One region of the Streptomyces sp. NPDC059454 genome, then DNA from elsewhere that is predicted to be linked to it. Evidence: riboswitches for the same ligand, from Rfam matches in the RefSeq annotation. Region 1 holds a riboswitch; each other region holds the start of a gene.
The links. Region 1 has a riboswitch for thiamine pyrophosphate ahead of ACFXAE_RS02615 (thiamine ABC transporter substrate binding subunit). Riboswitches for the same ligand answer to the same signal wherever they lie in the genome.
Positions count from the first base shown of each region.

Region 2: another riboswitch for thiamine pyrophosphate. It lies ahead of thiO (glycine oxidase ThiO); the one in region 1 lies ahead of ACFXAE_RS02615 (thiamine ABC transporter substrate binding subunit).
Region 3: another riboswitch for thiamine pyrophosphate. It lies ahead of thiC (phosphomethylpyrimidine synthase ThiC); the one in region 1 lies ahead of ACFXAE_RS02615 (thiamine ABC transporter substrate binding subunit).

Region 1 is NZ_JBHYVC010000003.1:10,729-16,141, reverse strand. It holds gene frr (ribosome recycling factor) at 1-416, shown strand, start outside; gene ACFXAE_RS02625 (phosphatidate cytidylyltransferase) at 416-1,540, shown strand; gene rlmN (23S rRNA (adenine(2503)-C(2))-methyltransferase RlmN) at 1,844-2,950, shown strand; TPP riboswitch at 2,975-3,080, shown strand; gene ACFXAE_RS02615 (thiamine ABC transporter substrate binding subunit) at 3,161-4,243, shown strand; gene ACFXAE_RS02610 (ABC transporter permease) at 4,219-5,413, shown strand, end outside.
Region 2 is NZ_JBHYVC010000081.1:9,718-15,130, reverse strand. It holds gene ACFXAE_RS33105 (thiazole synthase) at 1-516, opposite strand, end outside; gene thiS (sulfur carrier protein ThiS) at 519-719, opposite strand; gene thiO (glycine oxidase ThiO) at 716-1,882, opposite strand; TPP riboswitch at 1,880-1,991, opposite strand; gene ACFXAE_RS33090 (hypothetical protein) at 2,043-2,381, shown strand; gene ACFXAE_RS33085 (NAD(P)/FAD-dependent oxidoreductase) at 2,414-3,655, shown strand; gene ACFXAE_RS33080 (Rv2175c family DNA-binding protein) at 3,733-4,098, shown strand; gene thiE (thiamine phosphate synthase) at 4,531-5,196, shown strand; gene metF (methylenetetrahydrofolate reductase [NAD(P)H]) at 5,304-5,413, shown strand, end outside.
Region 3 is NZ_JBHYVC010000056.1:39,008-44,420, forward strand. It holds gene ACFXAE_RS28550 (VWA domain-containing protein) at 1-621, opposite strand, end outside; gene thiC (phosphomethylpyrimidine synthase ThiC) at 748-2,544, opposite strand; TPP riboswitch at 2,537-2,727, opposite strand; gene ACFXAE_RS28560 (YibE/F family protein) at 2,799-4,211, shown strand; gene ACFXAE_RS28565 (SsgA family sporulation/cell division regulator) at 4,279-4,713, opposite strand; gene ACFXAE_RS28570 (IclR family transcriptional regulator) at 4,812-5,413, opposite strand, start outside.

The DNA of each region.
Region 1 (5,413 bases):
TGACGCCGATCAACCAGCTGGCCTCGTTCTCCGTGCCCGAGCCGCGCATGGCCGTGGTGACCCCGTTCGACAAGAGCGCGCTGCGCAACATCGAGCAGGCGATCCGCGACTCCGACCTGGGCGTCAACCCGAGCAACGACGGCAACATCATCCGGGTGGTGTTCCCCGAGCTCACCGAGGAGCGCCGCCGTGACTACATCAAGGTCGCCAAGACCAAGGGCGAGGACGCGAAGGTCTCCATCCGCTCCGTCCGCCGCAAGGCCAAGGACGCCATCGACAAGATGGTCAAGGACGGCGAGGTCGGCGAGGACGAGGGCCGCCGTGCGGAGAAGGAGCTCGACGACACCACCGCGAAGTACGTCGCCCAGGTGGACGAGCTCCTGAAGCACAAGGAAGCGGAGCTGCTCGAGGTCTGATGAACGACTCTTCCTGGGGGACGCCGCAGACCGGGTACTGGGGGCCGTCCGACCACGGGCAGGGCTGGGGGGCCGCTCCGGCGGGTCCCGCGTACGATGCGCACAACGCGCAGCACACGCGTCCCATGCCCATCGTGCCCGACGTACCCGAACACGGCGGAGGCCAGGATGTGGAACAAGGGGCCGCTCGGCTGAGCGGCCCCTTGTTCCGAGACGAGCCGACGCGGGCCCGCCCCCTTCCGGGGGAGGTGCCGCAGAATCCGGAGCCCATGCCCGACGCCCCGCAGCCGGCCCCCGCACCGCAGAAGAAGAGCGCGGGGCGGGACCTGGGTGCCGCGATAGGCGTCGGCGTCGGACTCGGCGTGGTGATCGTCGCGTCGCTGTTCGTCGTCAAGGCGGTCTTCGTCGGCGTGGTCGCCCTCGCCGTGGTGGTGGGCCTGTGGGAGCTGACGTCGCGGCTGCGGGAGCGCAAGGGCATCAAGGCGCCCCTCGTTCCGCTCGCGCTGGGCGGTGCGGCCATGGTCGCCGCCGGGTACGCCCGGGGGGCCGAGGGGGCGTGGATCGCCATGGCGCTCACCGCGCTGGCGGTGCTGGTCTGGCGTATGGCGGCGCCGCCCGAGGGCTACCTCAAGGACGTCACGGCGGGTGTCTTCGCGGCGTTCTACGTGCCGTTCCTGGCGACCTTCGTCGCGATGATGCTCACCGCGGGCGACGGCGCGTGGCGCGTCCTGACCTTCCTGCTGCTGACGGTCGTCAGCGACACCGGCGCGTACGCGGTCGGCTGGCGCTTCGGCAAGACCAAGCTCGCCCCGCGCATCAGTCCCGGAAAGACCCGCGAGGGCCTGCTGGGCGCGGTGTCGTTCGCGATGGCCGTCGGCGCGCTGTGCATGGAGTTCCTGATCGACGGCGGCAGCTGGTGGCAGGGCCTGCTGCTGGGCCTCGCGGTCGCGGCCAGCGCCACACTGGGCGACCTGGGCGAGTCCATGATCAAACGTGATCTGGGCATCAAGGACATGGGCACGCTGCTCCCCGGCCACGGCGGCATCATGGACCGCCTGGACTCCCTGCTGCCGACGGCACCGGTGGTGTGGCTGCTGTTGGTCCTGTTCGTCGGCTCCGGCTGACCCGTACCCGCGTGGCCGGATTCGGGCCCCCGTCCTCTCCGGGCGGGGGCCCGCCGCTGTCCGGGAGGGCCAAGGCCGTTCCACGGCGCAGGCGAGGCGGGGGGACGACGGCAGGTACCACGGTGCCCTGCCCTGCCGGTGGTGCGATGCGCTCCTCGACCGGAAGGGCCGCCGCGGACCGCGCCGCTGCTGCGGCCCGTGGCACCGCACGAAGAGCTACGTCTCCCCTCTCTTCGTGGTGATCGCAGGCCTGTTCCGAGCCCGACCGGGTCACCCGTGTGGATCTGCGACACTGGTACAGCCATGCCTAAGCCCGGAGAACTCACCTTTGTCGCGCCGCGCGGAGCCAAGAAGCCGCCGCGGCACCTCGCCGATCTCACGCCCGCCGAGCGCAAGGAGGCGGTCGCCGCGGTCGGTGAGAAGCCGTTCCGCGCCAAGCAGCTGTCCCAGCACTACTTCGCGCGGTACGCGCACGAACCGGAGCAGTGGACCGACATCCCCGCCGGTTCCCGCGGCACGTTGCAGGAGGCGCTGCTTCCGGAGCTGATGACGGTCGTACGGCATCTGTCGACCGACCAGGGCACCACCCGCAAGACGCTGTGGAAGCTGTTCGACGGCACGCTCGTCGAGTCCGTGCTGATGCGCTACCCGGACCGGGTGACCATGTGCATCAGCTCCCAGGCGGGCTGCGGTATGAACTGCCCGTTCTGCGCGACCGGGCAGGCCGGGCTGGACCGCAACCTGTCGACCGCCGAGATCGTGCACCAGATTGTGGACGGCATGCGGGCGCTCAGGGACGGCGAGGTGCCGGGAGGCCCGGCGCGGCTCAGCAACATCGTGTTCATGGGCATGGGGGAGCCGCTCGCCAACTACAACCGGGTGGTCGGGGCGATCCGCCGGCTCACCGACCCCGAGCCGGACGGGCTCGGGCTGTCGCAGCGCGGGATCACCGTGTCCACCGTCGGTCTCGTCCCGGCGATCCACCGGTTCTCCGACGAGGGCTTCAAGTGCCGGCTCGCCATCTCGCTGCACGCCCCCGACGACGAACTGCGCGACACCCTCGTTCCCGTGAACACGCGGTGGAAGGTGCGCGAGGTGCTCGACTCCGGGTTCGAGTACGCGGCCAGGTCCGGGCGGCGACTGTCCATCGAGTACGCGCTCATCCGGGACATCAACGACCAGGCCTGGCGCGGTGACCGACTCGGGCGGATGCTCAAGGGTCGGCCTGTGCACGTCAACCTGATCCCGCTCAACCCCACGCCCGGCTCCAAGTGGACCGCCTCCCGGCCCGAGGACGAGAAGGCGTTCGTGGAGGCGATCGCCGCGCACGGTGTGCCGGTGACGGTCCGGGACACCCGTGGACAGGAGATCGACGGGGCGTGTGGTCAGCTCGCCGCGAGCGAGAGGTAATGTGACTCGCGTAAGCACATCTTCATATTCCGACAGGGGAGCGCCACAGCGCTGAGAGTGCGGCACCGGCCGCAGACCCTCCGAACCTGGCCCAGGTCATTCTGGGTAGGGAGATCGGTCATCACTCGAGCTGTTGCGCCCTGCCCGGGACCTCGCCCAGGGGTCCCGGGCAGGGCCGCGTCTCTTCCTGGTCACTCCAGGAGGAATCAAGTGGGCATCACCAAGAAGGTCACGGTCCTGGCCGTCGGGCTGGGGCTGGTCACGCTGTCCGCGTGCGGGTCGTCCGACGGGGACGGCGCGAGCGGTGGCGGGTCCAGGACCGTGACCCTCGTCAGCCACAATTCGTGGGCCGTGTCGAAGGACGTCGTCGCCGCCTTCGAGAAGCAGTCCGGATACAAGCTCAGGGTCCTCGAGGACGGCGACGCCGGGCAGGCCGTGAACAAGGCCGTTCTGACCAAGGACAACCCGCAGGGCGACGTCTTCTTCGGCGTCGACAACACCCTGCTCTCCCGCGCCCTCGACAACGGGCTGTTCCAGTCGTACGAGGCGAAGGGATCCGACCTGATCCTGGACGAGTTCCGCGTGGACCAGGACAAGCACCGGGTCACCCCCGTCGACACCGGTGACGTCTGCGTCAACTACGACAAGGCGTGGTTCAGCGAGCACGACCTGACCCCGCCGAAGACCTTCGACGACCTGATCAAGCCCGCGTACAAGGACCTCCTCGTCGTCGAGAACGCCTCCACCTCCTCGCCCGGCCTCGGCTTCCTGCTCGGCACCGCCGCCAAGTACGGGGACGAGGGCTGGCAGGACTACTGGAAGAAGCTCAAGGCCAACGGCGTGAAGGCGGTCGACGGCTGGGAGCAGGCCTACAACGAGGAGTTCTCCGGCTCGGCGGGCGGCAAGCAGGCCAAGGCCGACCGGCCGCTGGTGGTGTCGTACGCCTCTTCGCCGCCCGCCGAGGTCATCTACGCCGACCCGAAGCCGGAGACCGCGCCCACCGGCGTCGCCGAGGGCACCTGCTTCCGGCAGGTCGAGTACGCGGGGCTGCTGAGCAACGCCGAGAACCCCGAGGGCGGCAAGGCGCTGCTCGACTTCCTGATCAGCAAGACGTTCCAGGACGACATGCCGCTCAACATGTTCGTCTACCCGGTGCGGGAGGCCGCCCAGGTGCCCGAGGAGTTCGTGAAGTTCGGGCCGCAGGCGAAGGACCCGCAGACCATGGACCCGGCGAAGATCGCCGACAACCGTGACCAGTGGGTCAAGTCGTGGACCTCGCTCGTACTGAAGTGACGCGAGCCGCGGCGAAACGGCGCGGGAGCGCGGCGCGGCTCGGTCTGCTGGCCGTGCCCGTCGCGTTCTTCGCCGTCTTCTTCGCCTACCCCGTCACCGCGATCGTCGCGCGCGGGCTGAAGGCCGACGGGGCCTGGCAGCTCGGGCGGATCGGGGACGTACTGGCGCAGTCCGACGTCCGTCAGGTCCTGTGGTTCACCACCTGGCAGGCCCTCGTCTCCACCGCCCTCACCCTGCTGGTCGCCCTGCCCGGCGCGTATGTCCTCGCCCGCTTCGACTTTCCCGGCAAGCAGGTGCTGCGGGCCGTGGTCACCGTGCCGTTCGTGCTGCCCACGGTCGTCGTCGGTACGGCGTTCATGGCGCTCGTCGGACGCGGCGGACTCCTCGACGAGCTGTGGGGCCTGCGCCTGGACACCACCGTGTGGGCGATCCTGCTCGCGCACGTCTTCTTCAACTACGCCGTCGTCGTACGCACCGTGGGCGGGCTCTGGTCGCAGCTCGACCCGCGGCAGGAGGAGGCCGCGCGGATGCTCGGCGCCTCACGGTTCGCGGCCTGGCGGTCCGTCACCCTGCCCGCGCTCGCGCCCGCCGTGGCGGCGGCCGCGCTGATGGTCTTCCTGTTCACCTTCACCTCCTTCGGCGTGGTGCAGATCCTGGGCGGGCCCACCTTCTCCACTCTCGAAGTGGAGATCTACCGGCAGACCTCCGAGATCTTCGACCTGTCCACGGCCGCCGTCCTGACGATGATCCAGTTCTTCGCCGTGGGCGCGATCCTCGCCCTGCACGCCTGGACCGTACGGCGGCGGGAGACCGCGCTGCGGCTGGTGGACGCCTCGGCGACCGCACGCCGGCCGCGCGGCACCGGACAGTGGGCACTGCTGGGCTCGGTCGTCGCCACCGTCGCCGTCCTGCTCCTGCTGCCGCTCGCCGTACTGGTGGAACGCTCCTTCGAAGCAGCCGATTTCGGCTACTACCGGGAGCTGACCCAGGACGACGGGGGAGTGTTCCTCGTCGCGCCGATCGAGGCGGTCGGCAACTCGCTGCAGTACGCCGTCACCGCCACCGCCATCGCCGTGGTGATCGGAGGGCTCGCGGCCGTGGCGCTGACCCGGCGGGACGCGGGACGGCTGGTGCGCGGCTTCGACGCGCTGCTGATGCTGCCGCTCGGGG
Region 2 (5,413 bases), on a different contig from region 1:
CAACTCGAAGTTGTGCGGATTCCGGATCCCCAGCCCCGACCCGATCGGCGACCCCAGCGGCATGATCGCCGCACACCCGGCCTCCTCCAGCTTCCGCGCCAGCACCGGATCGTCGTTCGTGTACGGCAGCACCGTGAACCCGTCGTCGACCAGCGTCTCCGCCGCGTCCAGCAGCTCGACCGGGTCCGGCAGCAGGGTCCGCTCGTCGGCGATGACCTCCAGCTTGATCAGGTCCGTGCCGAGCGCCTCCCGCGCGAGACGCGCGGTGAGCACGGCCTCCCCGGCGGTGAAGCACCCCGCCGTGTTCGGCAGCACCCGGATGCCCAGCTTCTCCAGCACCGACAGCACGGACCCGTGCACCGTGGGGTCCACGCGCCGCATCGCGACGGTCGTCAGCTCCGTCCCGGACGCCACCAGCGCCCGCTCCAGCACGTCGAGGCTCGGCGCCCCGCCGGTGCCCATGATCAGGCGGGACGTGAAGGGCGTACCGCCGAGGAGGAACGGATCGTCGGCCATGGTCAGCCTCCCTGGACGGCGGTCAGGACTTCCACGCGGTCACCCTCGGAGAGGGGCGTGGCGGGCCACTGCGCGCGCGGGACGACGGTTTCGTTGAGGGCGGCGGCCACCCCCGAGGGCGCCGCGGTGAGCGACTTCACGACGAGGTCGAGAGCCGTGCCGGGCGCGAACTCCCGGCGCTCCCCGTTGACCGAGACGTTCATGCGGGCTGCTCCGTGCGGACGGCGGCGCCGAAGCGCCGGGGGGTGAACGGGCGGGCCACCTCCGGCAGGGCGCCGGTGGTCAGGACCTCCGCCATGGCGTCGCCGGTGACCGGTGTCAGCAGGACCCCGTTGCGGTAGTGGCCGGTGGCGAGCAGCAGCCCCTCGAGACCGGTCGGGCCGAGCAGCGGCGCGTTGTCGGGGGAGCCGGGGCGCAGTCCGGCCAGGGTCTCGGTCAGCGGCAGCTCGGTGATGCCGGGGACCAGCTCGTGGGCGTCGCGCAGCAGCTCGTACACGCCGCCCGCGGTCACCGTCGTGTCCCAGCCCATCTCCTCGCTGGTCGCCCCGATCACCAGCTCGCCGTTCTCGCGCGGCACCAGGTAGACGTGGCTGCCGCGCACCACGGCCCGCACGGTCCGGTTCAGGAAGGGACCGTGCCGCGCGGGCATCGTCAGCCGTACCACCTGTCCCTTCACGGGACGCACGGGCGGCAGCACGTCCTCGGGGACGCCCGCGAGCCGCCCGCTGAGGCTGCCCGCGGCGAGCACCACCTGCCCGGCGCCGAGCTCGGTGCCGTCGGCCGTGACGACGCCCGTCGCGCGGTCTCCCGCGACGACGAGCCGCTCGGCCCGCGCGCGGTGGACGCTCACGCCCGCGCGCTCACAGGCGGTGACCAGCGCGGCCGCCAGCCGCCGGGGGTCGATCCGGTGGTCACCGTCCACCCGCAGGCCGCCGCGCACGCCGGGGGCGAGCATCGGCTCCAGGCGCCGGCACTCGCGCCCCGACAGCCACTGCGACTCCAGCCCCGACCGCTGCTGCAGGGCGTGCAGTTCCCGCAGGTGGGCGCGGTCGTCGGCGTCCAGCGCCACGGCGAGCGTGCCGCACGCGCGGTAGCCGAGGTCGCGGCCGGTCAGTTCGGTCAGCTCGGCCGCGAAGCCGGGATAGCGCCGCGCGGAGGCGAGGTTCAGACCGAGCAGGGTCTCCTCGCCGTAGTGCAGTTCCGTGACGGCGGCCAGCATCCCGGCGGCCACCCGGGCGGCGCCGCCGCCCGGCTCGGGGTCCACCACGGCCGTGGCGAGACCGCGCTGCGCGGCCCGCCAGGCCGTGACCAGTCCGATGATTCCGCCCCCGACGACGAGGACGTCTGAGGTACGCGTGGGCGACATGGGCGTCCAGCCCCTCCCTTCGCCGGCATGACCCGGATCAGGTTCGTACGGTCGGAGGCCGCCAGCCTCCCTCTCAGCCCGGTGCGTCCGGGCTCCCGCGAGTGCTTGTACGTTGGCCACCCTAGCCCGCAGTACATCGCGCTTGTAAGGGAGCCTCCGCGTGGCACTGTCGCTCGACGGACTCGTCCTCGCCCCTGTGGCCGACCAGGCCCCCGGCCAGGTCGGCACCCGTACCCGCTTCGTCTACCACGAGCGGAACGGTGAGATCTGGGCCGAGTACGCGGGCGGCGACATCGTGCGCGGGCACCTGGTGGGCACCCGCGCGGGGGACCGGCTGGACTTCCGGTACGTGCAGCTCAAGCGGGACGGCACCACCTCCTCGGGGCACTGCGTGTCGACGGTCGTGGAGCTGCCCGACGGACGGGTACGGCTGGAGGAGAGCTGGGAGTGGGAGTCGCAGCCGGGCAGCGGGACGAGTGTGGTGGAGCAGCTCGGCTGATCGACGCCGTGCCGGGTGTCTAAGGTGATCGGGTGAGCGAGCAGACGCAGGAACCGGGACAGCCGAAGCCGCGGCGGGTGGTGGTGGCGGGCGCGGGCATGGCCGGCGTGCAGACCGCCCTCGCCCTGCGGGAGCAGGGCTTCACCGGCACCGTGACCCTGATCGGCGCGGAACCCCACCAGCCGTACGACAGGCCACCGTTGTCCAAGGCCGTGCTGCTCGGCAAGGCCGAGGACTCCGCCTTCGACGTCGACTTCGAGGACGCCGGCATCGAACTGCGGCTCGGCTGCGAGGTGCTGGGCCTGCGCCCCGGCGACCACGAGCTGGACACGGAGGCCGGGCCCGTCCCGTACGACGTCCTGGTGGTCGCCACCGGTGCGGAACCGGTCCGGCTGCCGGGCGCGGAGGGCGTGCCCGGTGTGCATCTGCTGCGCACCCTGGACGACGCCGCGCGGCTGCGGCCGGTGCTCGCGCGGCAGCACGACATCGTGGTGGCCGGCGCCGGCTGGATCGGTGCGGAGTTCGCCACGGCGGCCCGCGAGGCGGGCTGCGCGGTCACCGTCGTGGAGGCCGAGGAGCGGCCGCTCGTCGGGGCGCTGCCCGCCGAGGTGGCCGCCCCGATGGCCGCCTGGTACGCCGAGGCCGGCGTCACGCTGCGCACGCACGCGCGCGTGGAGCGCGTCGAACCCGGCGCCGTGTTCCTGGACGACGGCACGCGGCTGCCCGCGGGCGCCGTGGTCGTCGGCATCGGGGCCCGGCCCGCCACCGCCTGGCTGGCGGGTTCCGGGATCGGGCTCGGGGCGCACGGGGAGGTCGTCGCCGACCGCCATCTGGCCACCTCCCTGCCGGACGTGTACGCGGTCGGCGACTGCGCGTCCTTCCCGTCCGGGCGCTACGGCGAACGTCTGCTGGTCCACCACTGGGACAACGCCCTCCAGGGGCCGCGCACGGTCGCCGTGAACATCCTCGGCGCGCCCGCCGGCCGGGAGCCGGCGGTCTACGACCCGGTGCCGTACTTCTGGTCCGAGCAGTTCGGGCGCTTCGTGCAGTACGCCGGGCATCACACGGGCGCCGACCGGATGGTGTGGCGCGGGGACCCCGCCGAGGCGGCGTGGAGCGTCTGCTGGCTGCGGGAGTCCCGCCCGGTCGCGCTGCTCGCGGTGGGGCGGCCCCGGGACCTGGCGCAGGGGCGCAGGCTGATCGAGGCGGGCACGGCGATGGACGCGGAGCTGCTGGCGGATCCGGCGCGGCCCCTGAAGTCGGCGACGGCGTGACGCCCCCGGCCCGGCGCGTCCGCCCAGGTGGGCGGGGCTGACTTCCGGCTGTCGGTGGCAGGTGGCAGGCTTGTCCCGTGACCGAGATTGACGCAAAGATCGATGCTCTCGTCCCCGCCTGGCTCACGCTTCCCGACATCGCCGAGATGTTCGGCGTCGAGGTGACGCGCGTCCGGCAGCTGGTCAAGGAGGGCCAGCTCATCGCCGTACGCCGAGGTGAGAACCGCGCGCTGCACGTGCCCGCCGCCTTCATCGACGGGGACAAGGTGGTCAAGGGCCTGACCGGGACCCTGACGCTCCTGCGGGACGACGGCTTCACGGACGAAGAGATGCTGGAATGGCTCTTCACCGCCGACCCCAGCCTGCCGGGCACGCCCGCGCAGGCACTCAGCGAGAACCGCGGCACGGAGGTGAAGCGCCGGGCCCAGGCGCTCGCGGTCTGACCCGGACCCGGTCGTCCACCCACCCGAACACCACCGGCCGGGGCGGCGAGCCCCGGCCGGTGGTGCCCGCCGGGGGCCCTCGTTCGACATCTCTCCAAGCCGGAGCAGGGAGATTCAGCCCTCGCGGGTTGCGCGGGTTGAGCCTTCCGCCTCATCGGCAGCAGCCGACCCGGACGAACGGCGGGGGCCGGTGTACCGGTCATCGCTCCCGCGCCGGCTCACAGACCTGACATTCCGCCGGCCCGGCGGCAGACCCGGACGGCTTGATCTCCGCCGGCCGGGCGGAGCCGAACCCACTACTCGATCCACCCATGTTCCTGCTGCGCGGCGGGACGGTCCTTCGCCCCGGGGCGAAGGACCGCTCCCTGCCCTGGTCCGCAGGAGTCCGCTTCCTCCCCCGCCCGAAGGCGGGGGTGTCCACGGGGAGACTTGATGACCGCCACCGCTCGCGCCCGGCTCGCCGAAGCCCGGGTCTATCTGTGCACCGACGCCCGCAGGCGGCAGGGTGATCTCGCGGAGTTCCTGGACGCGGTCCTGGCCGGCGGGGTCGACATCGTGCAGCTGCGGGACAAGGGCATGGAGGCCGGCGAGGAGCTGGAGCACCTGGCGGTCCTCGCCGACGCCTGCGCCCGGCACGGCAAGCTGCTCGCGGTCAACGACCGCGCGGACGTCGCCCACGCCGCCGGCGCCGACGTGCTCCACCTGGGCCAGGGCGACCTGCCCGTTCCCGCCGCCCGCGCGATCCTCGGCGACGGCGTCCTGATCGGCCGCTCCACCCACGCCGAGTCCGAGGCCGCCGCGGCGGCCGTCCAGCCCGGCGTGGACTACTTCTGCACCGGCCCCTGCTGGCCCACCCCCACCAAGCCCGGGCGTCACGCCCCCGGCCTCGGCCTGGTCCGGTACACCGCCGCCCTGGGCACCGAGCGCCCCTGGTTCGCCATCGGTGGCATCGACCTCGGCAACCTCGACGAGGTGCTGGACGCCGGCGCCCGCCGGGTCGTCGTCGTACGGGCCGTCACCGAGGCGGACGACCCGGGCGCGGCGGCGGCCGAGTTCGCGAAGCGGCTGCGGCAGGCGGCGCCCGCGGACGCCGGATGACCCCCGCGCGTCTCAGGTTTGTCCAAGGGGTGGACAACAAGTCGGCATTTCGGATAAATGTTCCGCATCCGGTTGGGGGGCCGCCGCCCTCTGGCTAACCTGCCGGTATGGCCCTCGGAACCGCATCCACCAGGACTGACCGCGCACGCACCGTGCGTGACATGCTCGCCGCCGGCAAGACGACGTTCTCGTTCGAGTTCTCGGCGCCCAAGACCCC
Region 3 (5,413 bases), on a different contig from region 1:
CCGGGCGGGTGCGGAGGGCTGCCGGGCGGGTGCGACCGGCATCGCGGGAGGAACGGGCGGGGGAGGCGGGGCCGGGGCCGCGGTGGCCGGCGGGACCGGGGGCACGTCGTCCACGGTGATGCCGAAGTCCGTGGCCAGGCCCGCGAGCCCGGAGGCGTACCCCTGCCCCACCGCCCGGAACTTCCACTTCCCCTGCCGCCGGTACAACTCGCCGCCGATGAAAGCGGTCTCCGTCCCCGCCGCCATGTCGAACCGGGCCAGCTCGGTCCCCGCCCCGGCGTCGAGCAGCCTGAGCACCAGTCCCGGCACCTGCCCGAACGTCCCGCCGTCCGCCGACGCGCACAGCACGATCCGTTCGACCATCCCTTCCACGGCGCCCAGATCCACCTCCACGGTGTCGGTCGTGTCCCGTGTGCCGCGCTGTTTCCCGAGATGTGTCACGGCGCCGGACGCGTGACGAGACTGGTTGTAGAAGACGAAGTCCCCGTCGTCCCGTACCCGCCCGGCCTCCGTGAGGAGCAGCGCCGAGGCATCGATGTCGGGCACCCCGGCCCCGGCCGCCCAAGCGAGCTCAACGCGCACCACGCGGGCATCGACGGGAAGATTGGACCCCTTGTTCATCGGACTCGCTGTCATGCGGCCAGTCTGCCCACTCGCCCCGGCGGAGGGGAGGGGCAACCGCACCTGCCGCCCCGCGGGAGCGGCACCCACCACGGGCACCGCCCCCGCGCCGCCCGCGGTGAACGCTCAGTCCGTGATCGGCAGATACACGCGATTGCCCGCCTCCGCGAACTCCTTCGACTTCTGTGCCATCCCCTCCTCGATCTCGTCCCGGCTCCCGCCGTGTTCACGACGGATGTCCTGGGAGATCTTCATCGAACAGAATTTCGGGCCGCACATCGAGCAGAAGTGGGCCGTCTTGGCGGGTTCCGCCGGCAGGGTCTCGTCGTGGAACTCGCGTGCCGTGTCCGGGTCGAGGGCGAGGTTGAACTGGTCCTCCCACCGGAACTCGAAGCGGGCGTCGGACAGCGCGTCGTCCCATTCCTGGGCACCCGGGTGGCCCTTGGCGAGGTCGGCCGCGTGGGCGGCGATCTTGTAGGTGATGACGCCGGTCTTGACGTCGTCGCGGTTGGGCAGGCCCAGGTGCTCCTTGGGCGTGACGTAGCAGAGCATGGCCGTGCCCCACCAGGCGATCATCGCGGCGCCGATGCCGGACGTGATGTGGTCGTACGCGGGCGCGACGTCCGTCGTCAGCGGGCCGAGCGTATAGAACGGGGCTTCATCGCAGATCTCCTGCTGAAGGTCGATGTTCTCCTTGATCTTGTGCATCGGGACATGTCCCGGGCCCTCGATCATGGTCTGAACGTTGAAACGCTTCGCGATCGTGTTGAGTTCCCCGAGCGTGCGCAACTCCGCGAATTGTGCCTCGTCGTTGGCGTCCGCGATCGACCCGGGTCGCAGGCCGTCGCCGAGCGAGTACGTGACGTCGTACGCGGCGAGGATCTCGCAGAGCTCCTCGAAGTTCTCGTACAGGAACGACTCCTTGTGGTGCGCCAGGCACCACGCGGCCATGATCGACCCACCGCGGGAGACGATGCCGGTCTTGCGGTTGGCGGTGAGCGGTACGTACGCGAGGCGCACGCCCGCGTGGACCGTCATGTAGTCCACGCCCTGCTCGGCCTGCTCGACGACCGTGTCCTTGTAGATCTCCCAGGTCAGTTCCTCGGCCCGGCCGTCGACCTTCTCCAGGGCCTGGTAGAGCGGCACGGTGCCGATGGGAACAGGGGAGTTGCGCAGCACCCACTCGCGGGTGGTGTGGATGTTCCGGCCGGTGGAGAGGTCCATGACCGTGTCGGCGCCCCAGCGGGTCGCCCAGGTCATCTTCTCGACCTCCTCCTCGATGGAGGACGTCACCGCCGAGTTGCCGATGTTGGCGTTGACCTTCACCAGGAACCGCTTGCCGATGATCATCGGCTCGATCTCCGGATGGTTGACGTTGGCCGGCAGCACCGCCCGGCCCGCCGCGATCTCCTCACGGACCACCTCGGGGGAGACGTTCTCCCGGACCGCCACGAACTCCATCTCGGGCGTGATCTCGCCGCGGCGCGCGTACGCCAACTGCGTGACCGCCCGGCCCGCGCGGCCCCGGCGCGGCAGGCGCGGCCGGCCGGGGAACACGGCGTCCAGATTGCGCAGGCCCCCGCGTGGAGAGGTGTGCTTGATCCCGTCGTCCTCGGGACGGACGGGACGGCCCGCGTACTCATCGGTGTCACCGCGGGCGATGATCCAGTTCTCCCGCAGCGGAGCCAGGCCCCGGCGGACGTCGGTGTCGACGAGTGGATCGGTGTACGGGCCCGATGTGTCGTACAACGTGACCGACTGCCCGTTGGTGAGGTGCACCTGACGGACCGGCACCCGCAGGTCGGGGCGTGTGCCCTCGACGTACGCCTTGTGCCAGCCGATGGACTTCCCGGCCTCCCCGTTCACCGACGTCTCCGTCGGGTCCTGCGTGAAGGCAGGCGTGCGTGCGTCCTTGTTGGTCATGAGACCTACTCCCTACGCCGGCATTACCCGGTAACAGGTTCGGCGGTCGACGCAGCGGTTTCCGTCTGCCGACGTTCCGTGGGAAACATCACTCGCCCTACAGTGATGTTTCATGTGAAACGTCGTTGGGACGGAGGTCAGCGCCCTCTCAGCCCGGTGCTCCGAGCTCCCGCGTGTACAAAAGCGCCTCCACGCTAGCGTCATTTCTGGCGCGGTGAACAGAGGGCCCCTCCTGTTCTTGCGATGATCGGGCGGTGACCCCCAATCAGCCTCCTCCGTATCAACCGCCCGAGCCGTCGCGCACACCCGGCGCCGGGGACGGCGGTGGTCACGGCCACGCGCACGGACACAGCCACGGTCACGGCCCGGCGGCACCCGTCTCCCAGCACCTGCGCAAGGTCATCGCGGCGATCCTGATCCCGTTCGCGGCGGCGGTGCTGATCGGACTCGCCGTGCTGTGGCCGGGCGGTGCCCCGGCACACGAGCGCACCGGCGTCGGCTTCGACCGGCAGACGCAGCACGCCACGGTCACCAAGGTGGTCGAGGTGAGCTGTCAGTCCGTCAACGCCTCCGGGGGCGTCCCGACCGGCGACACCTCCACGGCCGAGGGCTCGTCCGCCCAGCAGCAGGCGGACGGCACCTGCAAGAAGGCGACGATCCGGGTCGACACCGGCGACGACAAGGGCCGTACGTTCAACGAGATCGTGCAGCCGGACCAGTCCCGGCAGCTGAGCGAGGGCCAGGAGGTCGTGGTCGCCTACGAGCCCTCCGCGCCCGAGGACCTCCAGTACTCGGTCACCGATGTGAACCGGCGCTTCCCGTTGGCGCTGCTCGCGGGCATCTTCGCGCTCGCCGTCGTGGCCGTGGGGCGACTGCGTGGCGTGATGGCGCTGGTCGCGCTGGCGATCAGCTTCCTGGTGCTCAACTTCTTCATCCTGCCCGCGATCCTGCAGGGGTCGAACCCGCTGGTCGTGGCGGTGGTGGGGGCGAGCGCGATCATGCTGATCGCGCTGTATCTGTGTCACGGACTGTCGGCGCGTACTTCGGTGGCGGTGCTCGGCACACTGATCTCGCTGCTGCTGATCGGCGTCCTCGGCTCGGTGTTCATCGGGTGGGCCGCGCTGACCGGCAACACCGACGACAACACCGGTCTGATCCACGGGCTGTATCCCGGGATCGACATGAGCGGTCTGCTGCTGGCCGGCGTCATCATCGGCTCGCTCGGTGTCCTCGACGACGTGACGGTCACCCAGACGTCCGCGGTCTGGGAACTGCACGAGGCCAACCCGTCGACGGGCCGGCGCGGGCTGTACCGCGCGGGCATCCGCATCGGCCGCGATCACATCGCGTCCGTGGTCAACACGCTGGTCCTCGCCTACGCGGGTGCCGCACTGCCGCTGCTGCTGCTGTTCTCCATCGCGCAGAGCGGTGTGGGGACGGTGACCAACAGCGAGCTGGTCGCGGAGGAGATCGTGCGCACCCTGATCGGCTCGATCGGCCTGGTGGCCTCGGTGCCGGTGACCACGGCCCTGGCCGCGCTGGTGGTCTCGGCCGACCGCCCGACGGCTCAGGGACACGGGCCGGCACAGGCACAGGGGACCGGGCAGACACCGGACGCTCGGCCGGCCGCGGGACGCGGCGGGCGGGGCAGACGTCGTAAGCGCTGATGTCCCGCGTGGCGGGCGGAACGCGCTGAAGCGTTCCGCCACCGGCCCACCCGACTGGCATAACGCTTCAGCCGGCGCTCTGCTCCGCCAGGATCCGGTCCAGCGCGTCGTCGAGGTGGGCGTCGAAGTCGGCGAGCGCCCCCTCCTGGCCCAGTGGCACCAGCTTGTCGGTGCGGTCGAGGAAGGCCACGAGCGGTGCGGTCGAGGAACGGAACAGCGCCTGGTCGCTGCCGACCTGAAGCCGGATCAGCACCTCGCCCAGCGCGTCGGGGTCCACCGGCGAGACGCGTACGTCGCCCTCCCCGCACGGCCGGCCGACGCCGTCGACCAGCAACTCCCGGCCGAACGCCCAGGTCACGGGAGCGTCCCCCGGCAAGTGGAAGGTCAGCCGTACGGCGTAGGGATCACAGGTGTCGTAGCGGAGCTCCACCGGGATGCGGAAGGACAGCTCCTCCGACACGAGAAAGCTCATCATGACCTCTGCCTGTACGGATTCGCGCATCGCCTACCCCGTCATTCGCCACGGACTGGCCGGGCATGGACCCGGACACCAGAGGGAATCTTGCTGAAAGTACACAGCAGATCACAAGGAGTGAGTTTTCAAATACTGATAGACAGCGTGAGTGACCCGACGAAACGACCCATCTCGGCCTGCAGTCGCTGCGCCGCGAGGGCGAGCCGGTCGGCCTGATGTGCGGGCAGCGAGATGGCCACCGACGCGGCCGTGCCGCCGACGGTGATGGGGATCGCCGCGCACACCGTCCCCAGGACATACTCCTGACGCTCCGTCACCGGTCCCATCCGCCGCGTCCGCTCCAGGCGCCTCAGCAGACTGTGGTCGTCGCGCACGGTGTACGGCGTGACGGGACGCACGGGATGGCGGTCGAGGTGGTCGCGGCGCGCCTCCTCGTCGAGCTGGGAGAGCAGGCACTGTCCGATCGCGTGGGCGTGTCCGGTCTCCCGGAAGTCGGCCCACTCCGCCACCGCGGGATGGGCGGGGGTCTCGGAGACGCAGACGACGTCGATCTCACCCTCGCGGTACACGGCGTAGTACACGGGGGCGCCGATCGCGTCCCGCCAGCGGGCGAGGGTGTCGACCACCGTGCTGCGACGTTTCTGCTCGGCTCCGCTGCTGCTCAGCCGTTCTGCCGCTTCCCCCAGGAAGAACAGCCCCTTGTCGCGGCGCAGATAACCCTCGTGCA